3 regions of the Bradyrhizobium sp. CFUWI genome follow, and region 1 is predicted to be linked to each of the others. Evidence: predicted binding sites of a transcription regulator. Region 1 holds the regulator's gene; each other region holds the start of a gene.
What was found. Region 1 encodes PhoB, which activates phosphate uptake and scavenging genes when phosphate is short. Its sites were predicted from a motif close to TGTCATNNANCTGTCAT; they were not measured.

Region 1 (5,153 bases):
GCTCGGCACCAACCGCGTCACGGCCTTCATCGGCCCGTCCGGCTGCGGCAAGTCGACCCTGCTGCGCATCTTCAACCGGATGTACGACCTCTATCCGGGGCAGCGCGCCACCGGCCAGCTGCTGCTCGACCACACCAACATCCTCGATCCCAAGCTCGACCTCAACCTGCTGCGTGCCCGGGTCGGCATGGTGTTCCAGAAGCCGACCCCGTTCCCGATGACGATCTACGAGAACATCGCCTTCGGCATCCGCCTCTACGAGAAGATCTCGAAGTCCGAGATGGACGACCGCGTCGAGAAGGCGCTGCGCGGCGGCGCGCTGTGGAACGAGGTCAAGGACAAGCTCAACGCCTCCGGCCTGTCGCTCTCCGGCGGCCAGCAGCAGCGCCTCTGCATCGCCCGCACCGTCGCGGTGCGGCCCGAGGTGATCCTGTTCGACGAGCCCTGCTCGGCGCTCGACCCGATCTCGACCGCCAAGGTCGAGGAGCTGATCCAGGAATTGTCCGAGAACTACACGATCGCGATCGTCACCCACAACATGCAGCAGGCGGCGCGCGTCTCCGACAAGACCGCCTTCATGTATCTCGGCGAGCTGATCGAGTTCGACGACACCAGCAAGATCTTCACGTCGCCGACCGACCGGCGGACGCAGGACTACATCACCGGCCGGTTCGGCTGAGGAGACGCAATATGGGTACTGAACATACCGCAAAGGCCTTCGACACCGACCTCCAGGAGCTCACCCGCCTGGTCGCCGAGATGGGCGGGATCGCCGAGCGCATGATCGTCGATTCCGTCGATGCGCTGATCCGCCGCGACGTCGCGCTCGGCCAGCGCGTCGTCGCCATCGACGCCGATCTCGACGCGCTGCAGAAGCGCATCGAGGAGCGCGCCGTGCTCACCATCGCCCGCCGCCAGCCGATGGCGGTGGACCTGCGCGAGATCGTCGGCGCCATGCGGGTTGCGACCGATCTCGAGCGCATCGGCGACCTCGCCAAGAACATGGGCAAGCGCGTCGCCGCGCTGGAGACCGACTTCCATCCGCTCAAGCTGTTCCGCGGCCTGGAGCACATGACCGACCTGGTGCAGCAGCAGGTCAAGTCGGTGCTCGACGCCTATGCCGCGCACGATCTGCCGGCGGCGATGGCGGTGTGGAAGGGCGACGAGGAAGTCGACGCGATCTGCACCTCGTTGTTCCGCGAGCTCCTCACCTACATGATGGAGGATCCGCGCAACATCTCGTTCTGCATCCATCTGATGTTCTGCGCCAAGAACATCGAGCGCATCGGCGACCACGCCACCAACATCGCCGAGACCGTGTTTTACATGATCGAGGGCCAGGCGATCACCGACAAGCGGCCGAAGGGCGACATGACGAACTTCGCCACGACGATCCCGAATACCTAAGGAGCGACGACACCATGGGCGCACGCATTATGGTGGTTGAGGACGAGGAAGCTCTCACCGAGCTGCTGCGTTACAACCTCGAAGGCGACGGCTATGACGTCGAGACGGTGATGCGCGGCGACGACGCCGACACCCGCCTCAAGGAGCACATTCCCGATCTGATCGTGCTCGATTGGATGCTGCCGGGCCTCTCCGGCATCGAGCTGTGCCGGCGCCTGCGCACCCGGCCCGAGACCAAGCAGCTGCCCATCATCATGCTCACCGCGCGCGGCGAGGAGAGCGAGCGGGTGCGGGGTCTTGCGACCGGCGCCGACGATTACATCGTCAAGCCGTTCTCGGTGCCGGAGCTGCTGGCGCGCGTGAAGGGCCTCTTGCGCCGCGCCAGTCCCGAGCGGCTCGCCACCGTGCTCGCCTATGGCGACATCGAGCTCGACCGTGACAAGCGCCGCGTCGCGCGCTCGGGCCGCCCGATCGATCTCGGCCCGACCGAATATCGCCTGCTGGAGTTCTTCCTGGAGCATCCCGGCCGGGTGTTCTCGCGTGAGCAGCTGCTCGACAGCGTCTGGGGCCGCGACATCTACATCGACGAGCGCACCGTCGACGTCCATATCGGCCGCCTGCGCAAGCTGCTCAATCTCGGCCGCGAGCAGGATCCGATCCGCACCGTCCGCGGCGCCGGCTACGCACTGGACGATCGCTTCGCCAAGGCGGAGCAGGCGTCGGGTTAGCAGGCGTTGGGTGTAGCGGCTGTAGCTGCACTCTCCGTGTCGTCCCGGACAAGCGTCAGCGCAGATCCGGGACCCATCACCACAGGACGTGGTTTGGCGAAGACTCGGAGTCACCATCTCGCGCAACAATTGCGCCCTGTGGTTATGGATCCCCGCGTTCGCGGGGATGACACCGAGTCATTGGAGCCGTCATCGTGTGACGGCTGCAGTCTAGGCGATCAGTTAATTCCGCGAGCTCACCGCGTGGGCTTCGCCGGTGCGCGGCGGCGATCGGCCGCCGGCTGATACGCCACGCGCGAGTGCTGGGCGCAATAGGGCAGGCCGGACAGCGCCTTGCCGCCGCAGAAGAAGAAATCCGGGCTCGAGGGATCGCCGACCGGCCAGTGGCAGGTCGCCTCGTTCAATTCGAGCAGCGACAGCCGCTGGCTCATCGGCACCACGTTGTCGTAGGTGACGGGTTCGGCTTCGATCTCGACCTCGAAGGCCTGCGCCAGCGCGGTGTTGCCGCGCGCGATGGGGCGGGTCACCCGCATCATGTGCTGGGCGGGACGCGCCTTGCGCGGCCGGGGCGCGGCCGACGAAGGGCTCTTGGCGCGGCCGGACAGGCCGAGCCTGTGCACTTTGCCGATCACGGCATTGCGGGTCACATTGCCGAGCTCTGCTGCGATCTGGCTGGCCGAAAGTCCGGCCTCCCAGAGCTTTTTCAGCTGCTCGACGCGATCGTCGGACCAGGTCAAAACCGTCATTGCACCCTTTCCCTCGCTGCGCGGCTGCCATCCTGGGGCCCTCGCAACGATTGTCTAAGCCTTCAAAAACCCGTGCCGCCAGAATCCCTTAAGGCTCGCCGGGCGCGCTCAAGACGCCCGAACGTTTACGCCGGTACATGAGGACTTAAGGGATCAGAACTGCTGCACGAGATGTCGTATCTGACAGTCCAAACGCTACAATATGGCGTGACTCCCGCGCAAGAGTCCGCCGACTCGCGTCCACATGTTCCGTGGTGAAAAACCCGCAAAATCGGCACCGCAAGACTACGGATTCAGCGTTTCGCGGGGCTTTCCGGGCGGCATTGACACCCGTTTCACCAGGCCTAAGATGGTCGCGCGTGCCGCCCTTAAAAGGCGGCACGTTTCGTTTTCCGGGCCGGTCAATGGTGCGTTGCGCAAAGCACGCCTCACACCGTCCGCAACATCAAGTGGCCGTCATGACTAACAGCGCAGCCCCGCATTTGCTCCCCGTTTTCGCCAGGGCCAACCTCGGTTTCGAACGCGGCGAAGGCTGCTGGCTGATCGCGACCAATGGCGATCGCTATCTCGATTTCACCTCGGGCGTAGCCGTCAATGCGCTCGGCCATTGCCACCCGCATCTGATCAAGGCGTTGCAGGAGCAGGCGACGAAGCTGTGGCACATGTCGAACCTGTTCCAGAGTCCGGACGGCGAGAAGCTCGCCGCGCGCCTGTGCAACGAGAGTTTTGCCGACTTCGTGTTCTTCTGCAATTCCGGCGCCGAGGCGCTGGAGGGCGTGATCAAGCTGGTGCGCCATCATCACTTCTCCAAAGGGCATCCGGAACGCTACCGCATCATCACGTTCGAAGGCGCCTTCCACGGCCGCACGCTGGCGACGCTCGCTGCGACAGGCTCTGCAAAATATCTCGAAGGGTTCGGTCCGCCGATGGACGGCTTCGACCAGGTGCCGCATGGCGACCTCGATGCCGTCAAGAAGGCGATCGGCCCCGACACCGCCGGTATCCTGATCGAGCCGATCCAGGGCGAGGGCGGCGTGCGTTCGGCACCGCCCGCTTTCCTCAAGGCGTTGCGCCAGCTCTGCGACGAGAAGGGCCTGCTGCTCGCCTTCGACGAGGTGCAGACCGGCATGGGCCGTGCCGGCGATCTGTTCGCGTATCGGCGCACCGGCGTCACGCCTGACGTGATGTCGCTGGCGAAGGCGCTCGGCGGCGGCTTCCCGATCGGCGCCGTGCTGGCGAGCGCGGATGCGGCGGCCGGCATGGGCCCCGGCTCGCACGGCTCGACCTTCGGCGGCAATCCGCTGGCGATTTCCGCGGCCAACGCCGTGCTCGACGTCATGCTCAAGCCCGGCTTCTTCGACCACGTGCAGAAGATGTCGCTGCTGCTCAAGCAGAAGCTCGCCTCCGTGATCGACCGTCACCCCGACATCGTCAACGAGGTGCGCGGCGAGGGCCTCCTGATCGGCATCAAGGCCGTCGTGCCCTCGGGCGATCTGGTGGCCGCCTTGCGCGACGAAAAGCTCCTGACCGTCGGGGCCGGCGACAACGTCGTGCGCTTCCTGCCGCCTTTGATCGTCACCGAGGCCGAGATCGAGGACAGCGTCGGGCGGCTGGAGCGTGCCTGCACCGCATTGGCGGCCGGCCAGAGCAAGCGGGCGGCAAGCTGATGAGCAAGTCTCCCACCAAGACGCCGAAGCACTTCCTCGACATCAACGAGCTGCCCTTGTCGGAGCTCAAGCGCATGCTCGCCGCATCAAGCGCCATGAAGGCGAAGCAGAAGGCGCAGCAGCCGGTGCGGCCGCTCGAAGGCAAGACGCTGGCGATGATTTTCGAGCGTCCCTCGACGCGGACCCGGGTGTCGTTCGACGTCGGCATGCGCCAGCTCGGCGGCGAGGCGATCATGCTCACCGGCGCCGAGATGCAGCTCGGCCGCGGCGAGACCATCGCCGACACCGCGCGCGTGCTGTCGCGCTATGTCGACGCCATCATGATCCGCATCCTCAATCACGATGCGTTGCTGGAGCTTGCGGCCAACGCCACCGTGCCCGTGATCAACGGCCTGACGCGGCGCTCGCATCCCTGCCAGGTGATGGCCGACCTCATGACCTACGAGGAGCATCGCGGCCCGATCGAGGGCAAGACGGTGGCCTGGACCGGCGACGACAACAACGTTCTGGCGTCCTGGGCGCACGCCGCCGAGCGCTTCAAGTTCCAGCTCAACGTCGCAACACCTCCGGAGCTCGCGCCGAAAAAGGCGATGCGCGACTGGGTC
Region 2 (5,153 bases), on a different contig from region 1:
TTGGCCGCTCGGCTGTGCGTTTCGTGACATTGAGACTCGAACAGACTTCCGGAAGCCCGTTTGTGGCGTGGCACGCGAAAAGGCGGCCGCGTCTTTTTTCTATCTAGTGGAGGAGACTAGCGATGCCGCAAAAGGGCACCGTCAAATGGTTCAACCCGACCAAGGGCTATGGGTTCATCAAGCCGAACGGCGGCGACAAGGATGTGTTCGTTCACATCTCCGCCGTCGAGCGCGCCGGACTCTCGACCCTCAACGAGAACCAGGTGGTTGAATACGACCTCGTGGAGAACCGCGGCAAGGCATCCGCGGAGAACCTCAAGGTCTCCTGATTTCTCTCGAAGCTGACACACGAGAGATCATGACGTTGCCCCCGGCTCTGCCGGGGGATTTTATTTGCGATGAGCGCCGCGAGGACGGCGCTTCAGCCCACCACCGGCGCAATCAGGAAATTCTCAGACGGCCCGCTGCCATCCGTCTTGCACACATCGCCCTCAATCCGGACCTTGCCGGTTGCCAGCAGCCGCAGCGCTTCGGGATAGATGCGGTGCTCGACTTCGAGGATGCGCTCCGACAGCGTATCTCCCGTGTCGTGGTCGCTGACGGGCACCGCGCCTTGCATCACGATCGGGCCGGCGTCGGTCTCGGGGATCACGAAATGCACCGTCGCACCGGAAAGTTTGACGCCGGCACGCAAGGCCTGGCCGTGCGGATCAAGGCCGGGGAACGACGGTAGCAGCGACGGATGGATGTTGAGCATCCGCCCGTACCAGGCTTTGGTGAACTCGGCCGTGAACAGGCGCATGAAGCCGCCGAGACAAATCAGCTCGATACCGTGCTCATCGAGCGCTGCCTGGAGCACCTTCTCGAAGCCGGCGCGATCCTTCCCGAACGGCTTGCTCTCGATCACCAGCGTGTTGACGCCGCTCGCTTTGGCCCGTTCCAGTCCGAGCGCATCGGCCTTGTTCGAAATGACAACCGAGATCTCCGCCGGGAAATCCGCCGAGCTTGCGGCCCTGATCAGCGCGGCCATGTTGGAGCCGCGGCCGGAGATCAGGATGGCGACGCGGCGCTTCATCACAGCGCCAGATCGAGATGGCCGTTATAGACGACGCGGTGCTCGCCCTCGGCCGGGATCACGGTGCCGAGCTGCGCCACGGTCTCGCCGGCGTCGGTGAAGACCTCGATCACCTTGTCGACCTTGTCGGGCTCGACGATCGCGATCATGCCGATGCCGCAATTGAAGGTGCGCAGCATTTCCAGCTCGGCGATGCCGGCCTGTGCCGCCAGCCATTTGAACACCGGCAGCACCGGCAGACGCGCGAGGTCAATGCCGACGCCGAGATGCTGCGGCAGCACCCGCGGAATGTTGTCGGTGAAGCCGCCGCCGGTGATGTGGGCAAGGCCCTTCACCGCGCCGGTCTCGCGGATCGCGCGCAGGCAGGATTTGACGTAGAGCCGCGTCGGTGTCAGCAGCGCGCCGCCGAGCGTCATCACGGGTGCGAACGGCGCCTGTGCGGTGAAGCCGAGGCCTGATTGTTCCACGATCTTGCGGACCAGGGAGAAGCCGTTGGAATGCACGCCTGATGAAGCAAGACCGATCACGGCGTCGCCCGCCGCGATGTCCTTGCGCGGCAGCAGCGTACCGCGCTCGGCGGCACCGACGGCAAATCCGCCGAGATCGTAATCGCCGTCCTTGTACAGGCCGGGCATCTCGGCGGTCTCACCGCCGATCAGGGCGCAGCCGGATTCGCGGCAGCCTTCCGCGACGCCCGCAACGATCGAGGCCGTGGCCTCGGGGTCGAGCTTGCCGCAGGCGAAATAGTCCAGGAAGAACAACGGCTCGGCGCCCTGCACCACGAGATCGTTGACGCTCATGGCGACGAGGTCGATGCCGATCCCGCCGTGCAGCCCGGTCTCGATCGCGATCTTGACCTTGGTGCCGACCCCATCGGTCGCGGCGACCAGGACGGGGTCCTTGAAACCGGCCGCCTTGAGGTCGAACAGGCCGCCGAAGCCGCCGATCTCGGCGTCGGCGCCCGGCCGCGCTGTGGCGCGCACCATCGGCTTGATCAGATCGACCAGGCGGTTGCCCGCGTCGATATCGACGCCTGAATCGGCGTAAGTGAGGCCGTTTTTGCGGTCGGTCATGCCCGATTTCCAGTGGGTTTGCGGCTGGTTACGTCGAATTCCGGGGACACGCAATGGCTCGCATGGCGCTCCTGCCTATACTATGTAGATATCAACCGGTTCAGCCTCCCGAGGGGCCGGATTCGAGGTCAGACCGGGTGCCGGGAAGCGCTTTCGTGAGTATTCCGAACATCATCACGCTGGGCCGCATCATGCTGGTCCCGATCATCGTCTGGGCCATCGTGTCGAGCCAAATGGAGGTCGCGTTCGCCGTCTTCCTGATCGCCGGTATCAGCGACGCCGTGGACGGCTTCCTGGCCAAGCGCTTCAACATGACGAGCGAGCTCGGGGCCCTGCTCGACCCGCTCGCGGACAAGGCGTTGCTGGTCTCGATCTACATGGCGCTGGGCATCTGGGGCGCGATCCCGCGCTGGATCGTGATCCTGGTGGTCTCGCGCGACATCATGATTGTCGCCGCCGTGATCGTATCCTGGCTGTTCGACCGGCCGGTCGAGATGAAGCCGTCGAAAGTGTCGAAGCTCAACACCGTTGCACAAGTGGCGTTCGCGGCGCTGGTGCTGGCGGCGCTTGCCTTCGGCTTCAAGCCGGCCCCTTATGATATCATCCTGATGGGCCTCGTCACGGTCTTCACGCTCTCCTCGGTGTCGCTCTATCTGGTCGAATGGCTGCGGCACATGAGTACGATCGAGGCCAAATGAGGGAATGCGGCCCCGCAAAAGGCCAACTCCCGCCCGATCAAGTCGGAATTCTCTTCAGACGGGCCGGCGCGCCGGCATGGAGCAAGACAAGCGTGGCAGGCCGCGTCCATCCCCGACAATTGGCGTTTTCGCTTCCGCATGCGGAGAGCCTCAGCCGGGACAATTTCCTCGAGGGCCCCGCCAACGCGGCCGGTGTGGCGCTGATCGACAGCTGGCCGGAATGGCCGAACCGGATCATGTGGCTCGCCGGCCCGGAAGGCAGCGGCAAGAGCCACCTCGCCGCGATCTGGGCCGAAATATCAGGCGCCCGCTCGACCGCCGCCAACGTCCTGACCGCCGCCGGCGTTCCGGGCGCGCTCGCCACCGGCGCCCTGGTGGTCGAGGATCTCCGGGCGGGCGATTTCGACGAACGCGCCCTCTTTCACCTGATGAACCTTGCCCGCGAGGACGGCGCCTACGTGCTCTTCACCGGACGCGAGCTGCCGGCCGCGCTGGAGATCGAGCTTCGCGACCTGCGCTCGCGTCTGCGCGCCGTGCCGGTGGTCACGCTGCTGCCCCCGGACGACCAGCTCTTCCGCGGCCTGATCGTGAAATTCTGCGCCGACCGCCAGCTCAATGTGGACGAGAGCGTGGTCAGCTATCTCGCCACCCGCCTGGAGCGGTCCTCGGCCGCCGCCCGCCAGGCCGTGGAACTGCTTGACAGCGAGGCCCTGCGGCTCGGCCGCCCCGTGACCCGGGCGCTGGCCGCCGAGCTACTCCGGGATGCCTGATCCCGCGCGCCCGCGCGCAGGCCGCGAGGCCCGCTTGACGCAGCGAAGCGGCGGAACATCAATGTCATCGAAACGTCATCGCTGTAACACATGCTCCCGCGGGTTTTGCGCATAGATCGCAAAGTGAGGCGAGACAGGATGGACAGACTTCTGATGGACTCTGCGCAAACCATTGAAACAAAAGAAAAAATCGTGGAAGCTGAGGGTCTGCCGGCGATCGCCTCCAGCCCCGAACGATTCATCAATCGCGAGCTCTCCTGGCTGCATTTCAACCGCCGCGTCCTGGAGGAATCGGTCAATTCCAACCACCCGATGCTGGAGCGGGTGCGATTCCTGTCGATTTCAGCAAATAACCTCGACGAATTCTTCATGGTCCGCGTCGCCGGCATCAAGGCCCAGGTGCGCGAGGGCATCGCCGAACGCAGCCCCGACGGCCTGACGCCATCCGAGCAGCTCGCGCTGATCAACCGCACCGTCTCCGAACTTGCCTCCGACCAGCAGGCAATCTGGCGCGACCTGCGCGGCACGCTGGCCGATGCCGGCATCGTGCTGGTCGACGGCAAGGACGTCACCAAGGCGGAACGGACCTGGATCGAGGAGTACTTCCTCAACAACGTGTTCCCGTTGCTGACGCCGCTGGCGATCGACCCGGCGCACCCCTTCCCGTTCATCCCGAGCCTCGGCTTCACCATCGCGCTCCAGCTCACGCGTGCAGCCGACGGCAAGCAGATGAACGCGCTGATCCGCATGCCCGGCAAGATCGACCGCTTCATCCGCCTGCCGGCCGACGGCAAGATCGTTCGGCTGATCTCGCTGGAACAGGCTACTGCCCTGTTCATCAACCGCCTGTTCCCCGGCTACAATCTGCACGGCCAGGGCGCCTTCCGGATCATCCGCGACTCCGAGCTCGAAATCGAGGAAGAGGCGGAAGACCTCGTCCGCCTGTTCGAGACGGCGCTGAAGCGCCGCCGCCGCGGATCGGTGATCCGGCTCGAGATCGACGCCAAGATGCCGGAGCAGTTGCGCAACTTCGTTCAGCACGCGTTGTCGGCCGCCGACGACGAGGTCTTCCTGGTCGACGGCGTGCAGGCGATGAACGAGCTCTCGCAGCTCACCCGCATCGACCGTCCCGATCTCGAATTCACCCCTTACGTGCCACGCCACCCCGAGCGTGTGCGCGAGCACGGCGGCGACATCTTTGCCGCAATCCGGCAGAAGGATCTCGTCGTCCATCATCCTTATGAATCCTTCGACGTCGTGGTGCAGTTCCTGCAGCAGGCCGCACGCGACCCCGACGTCGTCGCGATCAAGCAGACGCTCTACCGCACCTCCAACAACTCGCCGATCGTGCGCACGCTCGCCGAAGCCGCCGAGGCCGGCAAATCCGTCACGGCGCTGATCGAGCTGAAGGCGCGCTTCGACGAGGAAGCCAACATCCGCTGGGCGCGCGACCTTGAACGCGCCGGCGTGCAGGTCGTCTACGGCTTCCTCGAGCTGAAGACGCACGCAAAACTCTCGATGGTGGTGCGCCGCGAGG
Region 3 (5,153 bases), on a different contig from region 1:
GGTGCTGGTGCTCCTGGTGAAGCCAACGGGATTGACGGGAAGGGCGGCCTGATATGACAACCCTGACGGACGACACGCTGCCGGTGACCCCTCGCGCGATGCGCGACGAGATGATCGTTTTCGTGATGATGGCGCTGCTGCTCGCGGCGGTGCCGTTCACGGGCGTCTACCCGTTCTTCGTCATGCAGGCGCTGTGCTTTGCGCTGCTCGCCTGTGCCTTCAACCTGCTGGTCGGCTATGGCGGGCTGTTGTCGTTCGGCCACGCGATGTTCCTGGGCACCGCCGGCTATTGCAGCGCGCATGCGTTGAAGGTCTGGGCCTTGCCGCCCGAGCTCGGCATCCTCGTCGGCATCGCCGCGGCTTTCGTGCTCTCGCTCGTCACGGGCTACATCTCGATCCGCCGCCAGGGCATCTACTTCTCGATGATCACGCTGGCGCTGTCGCAGCTCTTGTACTTCATCTACCTCCAGGCCCCGTTTACCCACGGTGAGGACGGCATCCAGGGCATCCCGCAAGGACACATGTTCGGCATCTTCGATCTGTCCAAGCCGACGGTGCTGTATTACGTCGTGCTGGTCGGGTTCCTCGCCGGCTTCCTCCTGATCTTCCGCATCATCAACTCGCCGTTCGGCGAGGTGCTGAAGGCGATCCGCGAGAACGAGCCGCGCGCGATCTCGCTCGGCTACCGGACCGACCAGTACAAGTTCCTGGCCTTCGTGCTTTCAGGCACGCTGGCCGGTTTTGCCGGTGCGCTGAAAGTGTTCGTGGCGCAGAACGCCTCGCTCACCGACGTCCATTGGTCGATGTCCGGCGAGGTCGTGCTGATGACGCTGGTCGGCGGCCTCGGCACCATCTTCGGCCCCGTGGTCGGCGCCTTCGTGATCATCGCCATGCAGCAATATCTGGCGGGTTTCGGCCAGTGGGTGACGGTGATCCAGGGCGCGATCTTCGTGGTTTGCGTGCTCACCTTCCGCCGCGGCGTCGTCGGTGAAATCGCGCATTACTTCCGGAGATCGCTATAAACGATTGATATCGCACCAATTTTATTGGTGCGATAATCCGGTGGATGATCCGGCATCGCAGGCGGGAGATGACACGCGCGCGGCTCGAAAATGGTCTATGACAGTTTCATGACGGCCCTTCGGGCCGGCCCATTTTCCAACCGGTAGCCTATCCCCATGATGCGATGGTTTCGTGCATTCCTGCCCAAGGAAGAGCGGTTCTTCGACCTGTTCGACCGGCATGCCCAGACAGTGATCCAGGGCGCGATCGCGCTCCAGGGCATGCTCAATGGAGGCGAGGAGACGCCGGTCTATTGCCAGCGCGTCAACCAGTTCGAGAACGACGCCGATAACATCACCCGCGAGGTGCTGACGGCGGTGCGCCGCACCTTCATCACCCCGTTCGACCGTGGCGACATCAAGAACCTGATCACATCGCTGGACGACGCCATCGACCAGATGCAGCAGACGGCCAAGGCCGTGATGCTGTTCGAGGTCCGTACCTTCGAGCCGCCGATGCGCGAGATCGGCGGGCTCCTGATCGAATGCGCCAATCTGGTCGGCCGTGCGCTGCCGCTGATGCAATCGATCGGCCCGAACGTGGCCATGCTCACCGCGATCACGGAAGAGCTGGGCAAGCTGGAGGGCCGCGTCGACGATCTCCACGACATCGGGCTGAAGGAGCTGTTCCTGAAGCATCGCGACGGCAATGCGATGGACTTCATCGTCGGCGTCGAGATCTACGACCACCTTGAGAAGGTGGCCGATCGTTTCGACGACGTCGCGAACGAGATCAACAGCATCGTCATCGAGCAGGTCTAGGGCCGTGGATGCAGCGTTGGGTCTTCCCATCCTGGTCGGCTTGATCGCCGTCGCTCTGCTGTTCGACTTCCTGAACGGCCTGCACGACGCCGCCAATTCGATCGCGACCATCGTCTCGACCCGCGTGTTGCGGCCGCAATATGCGGTGTTCTGGGCCGCGTTCTTCAATTTCATTGCCTTCATGGTGTTCGGCCTGCACGTCGCCCAGACCATCGGCACCGGTATCATCGATCCCGCGATCGTCGACGCCCAGGTGATCTTCGCCGCCCTGGTCGGCGCCATCGTCTGGAACCTGGTGACCTGGGCGCTCGGCATCCCGTCCTCGTCCTCGCACGCGCTGATCGGTGGGCTCATCGGCGGCGGCATGGCCAAGGCCGGGATCTCGGCCGCGGTATGGAGCGGATTGACCAAGACGGTGCTGGCAATCGTGCTGTCGCCACTGGTCGGCTTCCTGCTCGCGATGATGCTGGTGGCGATCGTGTCGTGGGCCTCGGTGCGCTCGACGCCGTTCGCGGTCGATCGCGCCTTCCGCATTCTGCAATTCGTCTCCGCCTCGCTCTATTCGCTCGGCCATGGCGGCAACGACGCGCAGAAGACCATGGGCATCATCGCGGTGCTGCTGTATTCGCAGGGCCATCTCGGCAGCGAGTTTTCCGTGCCGTTCTGGGTGGTGCTGTCCTGCCAGGCGGCGATGGCGCTGGGCACCTTGATGGGCGGCTGGCGCATCGTCCGCACCATGGGCCTGCGCATCACGAAATTGACGCCGATGCAGGGCTTCTGCGCCGAGACGGGAGGCGCGGCGACCCTGTTCATGGCGACCTTCCTCGGCGTTCCCGTCTCGACCACGCACACCATCACCGGCGCCATCGTCGGCGTCGGCGCGGCCCGCCGCGTCTCGGCGGTGCGCTGGAACGTGGCAAGCTCGATCGTCTATGCCTGGGTGATCACGATTCCGGCCTCGGCCACAGTCGCGGCGCTGACGTGGTGGGCGGTCCAGATCTTCGTCAAGTGACGAGCTTCAGCCCGACGATCCCGGCGACGATCAGGCCGATGCTGGCAAGCCGCAGGGCCGTGGCCGGTTCGCCGAACAGGACGATGCCCAGCGTCGCGGTGCCGACCGCGCCGATCCCGGTCCACACCGCATAGGCGGTTCCGACGGGCAGCGATTTGAGCGCGAGGCCGAGCAGGATGACGCTGCCGGCCATGGCCGCCAGTGTTACGATTGACGGAACAAGCCTGCTAAAGCCCTCGGTGTATTTCAGGCCGATTGCCCAGGTGATCTCGAGAAGCCCGGCGACGAACAGGATGCTCCAGGCCATGGCGACCCTCCATTCAAGGCAGGGTCGTCCCCGCGGGCTGATATGCTGACGAGCGGGAAGGCCGTCCTTCCCCAAGATCGATCCAGTCAAGCCGATATGGGGCTGGCCGAAGGGCTGCGCAATCGCCAATTGAGGCTTGATCAGGCCCATTTTCCCTGCCAAACGCTGCCGCCATGTCCGACATCGCCACCACCAATGCCGAATCGCCGGCCCGTTCCCCGCTTGCCGCGGAAGTCGCGCGGCGGCGCACCTTTGCGATCATCTCGCATCCTGACGCCGGCAAGACCACGCTGACCGAGAAGCTGCTGCTGTTCGGCGGCGCCATCAACCTGGCCGGTCAGGTCAAGGCCAAGGGCGAGCGGCGCAACACGCGCTCGGACTGGATGAAGATCGAGCGCGAGCGCGGCATCTCGGTCGTGACCTCGGTCATGACCTTCGAGTTCGAGGGCCTCGTCTTCAACCTGCTGGACACGCCGGGCCACGAGGACTTTTCGGAAGACACCTATCGCACGCTCACCGCGGTCGATTCCGCCGTCATGGTGATCGACGCCGCCAAGGGCATCGAGGCGCGCACCCGCAAGCTGTTCGAAGTGTGCCGCCTGCGTGACATCCCGATCATCACCTTCATCAACAAGATGGACCGCGAGAGCCGCGACGTGTTCGAGCTGCTCGACGAGATCGAGAAGACGCTGGCGCTCGACACCACGCCGATGACCTGGCCGGTCGGCCGCGGCCGCGACTTCCTCGGCACCTACGACGTCGTCAATGGCGGCGTGCGCCTGCTCGAAGGCGGCGGCGCCAAGACCGGCGCGGCGCAGCAGATCGAGATCGAGGAACTGGCCAAGCTCAACGCCAATCTCGACGTGTCTGCGGTGAAGGACGAGCTCGAGCTCGTCACCGAGGCCTCGAAACCGTTCGAGCTCGAGGCGTTCCGCGAAGGCCATCTGACCCCGGTTTATTTCGGCAGCGCATTGCGCAATTTCGGCGTCGGCGACCTTCTGGAAGGTCTCGGCAAGTTCGCGCCCGAGCCGCGCGCGCAGGACAGCGACCAGCGCAGGGTCGAGGCCACCGATCCGCGCATGAGCGCCTTCGTGTTCAAGATCCAGGCCAACATGGATCCGAACCACCGCGATCGCATCGCCTTCGCGCGTCTCTGCTCGGGCAAGCTCAGCCGCGGCATGAAGGCCAAGCTGGTGCGCACCGGCAAGAGCATGCCGCTGTCGAGCCCGCAATTCTTCTTCGCCCAGGACCGCTCGGTCGCGGACGAAGCCTTCGCCGGCGACGTCGTCGGCATTCCCAATCACGGCACGCTGCGCATCGGCGACACCCTGACCGAGGGCGAGGATTTCAACTTCGTCGGCGTGCCAAGCTTCGCGCCGGAAATCGTCCGCCGCGTCCGTCTCACCGACGCGATGAAGGCCAAGAAGCTGAAGGAAGCGCTGCAGCAGATGTCGGAAGAGGGCGTGGTGCAGGTGTTCCGTCCGCGCGACGGCGCGCCGGCGCTGGTCGGCGTCGTCGGCGCGCTGCAGCTCGACGTGCTGAAGGCGCGGCTCGAGGCGGAATATTCATTGCCGGTCGAGTTCGAGGTCAGCGAATTCCAGCTGGCGCGTTGGGTCTCCTCGGAGGACCGCAAGAAGCTCGACACCTTCATCGCCGCCAACACCTCCAGCATCGCCGACGACGTCGACGGCGATCCCGTCTATCTCGCCCGGAACGAGTTCTATCTCGGCTACACCAAGGAACGCGCCGAGGGCATCGAGTTCACCAACGTCAAGGACGTCAAAAAGAAGGGGTAGGGCGCGGCCGTTCTGTCCTCTGCAGAGCACCCGCATACTCCACTGTCATGCCCCGGCTTGACCGGGGCATCCAGTACGCCGCAGCTCATCGATTCAATCACTGCCGTCACGGCGTACTGGGTCGCCCGGTCAAGCCGGGCGACGACTGAGTGCCTGAACGCGAGCATGTGAATGCGGAACGGGCTTGACCTTGTCGGGGGCAATGCCACGTTCAC

Region 2: AC066S_RS27960 (RNA degradosome polyphosphate kinase) is a predicted target of PhoB. The motif match lies at 3,679-3,695, and genes of this name have one in related genera.
Region 3: AC066S_RS15305 (DUF47 domain-containing protein) is a predicted target of PhoB. The motif match lies at 1,120-1,136, and genes of this name have one in related genera.

The regions. Positions count from the first base shown of each region.
Region 1 covers NZ_JBWJZE010000005.1:449,900-455,052, forward strand. Annotated here, with positions in the region: gene pstB (phosphate ABC transporter ATP-binding protein PstB) at 1-679, shown strand, start outside; gene phoU (phosphate signaling complex protein PhoU) at 691-1,407, shown strand; gene phoB (phosphate regulon transcriptional regulator PhoB) at 1,422-2,135, shown strand; gene AC066S_RS14640 (GcrA family cell cycle regulator) at 2,372-2,881, opposite strand; gene AC066S_RS14645 (aspartate aminotransferase family protein) at 3,340-4,548, shown strand; gene argF (ornithine carbamoyltransferase) at 4,548-5,153, shown strand, end outside.
Region 2 covers NZ_JBWJZE010000015.1:52,527-57,679, forward strand. Annotated here, with positions in the region: gene AC066S_RS27930 (hypothetical protein) at 1-107, shown strand, start outside; gene AC066S_RS27935 (cold-shock protein) at 123-329, shown strand; gene purN (phosphoribosylglycinamide formyltransferase) at 422-1,075, opposite strand; gene purM (phosphoribosylformylglycinamidine cyclo-ligase) at 1,075-2,148, opposite strand; gene AC066S_RS27950 (CDP-alcohol phosphatidyltransferase family protein) at 2,304-2,846, shown strand; gene AC066S_RS27955 (P-loop NTPase family protein) at 2,939-3,616, shown strand; gene AC066S_RS27960 (RNA degradosome polyphosphate kinase) at 3,770-5,153, shown strand, end outside.
Region 3 covers NZ_JBWJZE010000006.1:140,921-146,073, reverse strand. Annotated here, with positions in the region: gene AC066S_RS15315 (branched-chain amino acid ABC transporter permease) at 1-52, shown strand, start outside; gene AC066S_RS15310 (branched-chain amino acid ABC transporter permease) at 54-1,022, shown strand; gene AC066S_RS15305 (DUF47 domain-containing protein) at 1,179-1,823, shown strand; gene AC066S_RS15300 (inorganic phosphate transporter) at 1,828-2,835, shown strand; gene sugE (quaternary ammonium compound efflux SMR transporter SugE) at 2,828-3,142, opposite strand; gene AC066S_RS15290 (peptide chain release factor 3) at 3,316-4,938, shown strand.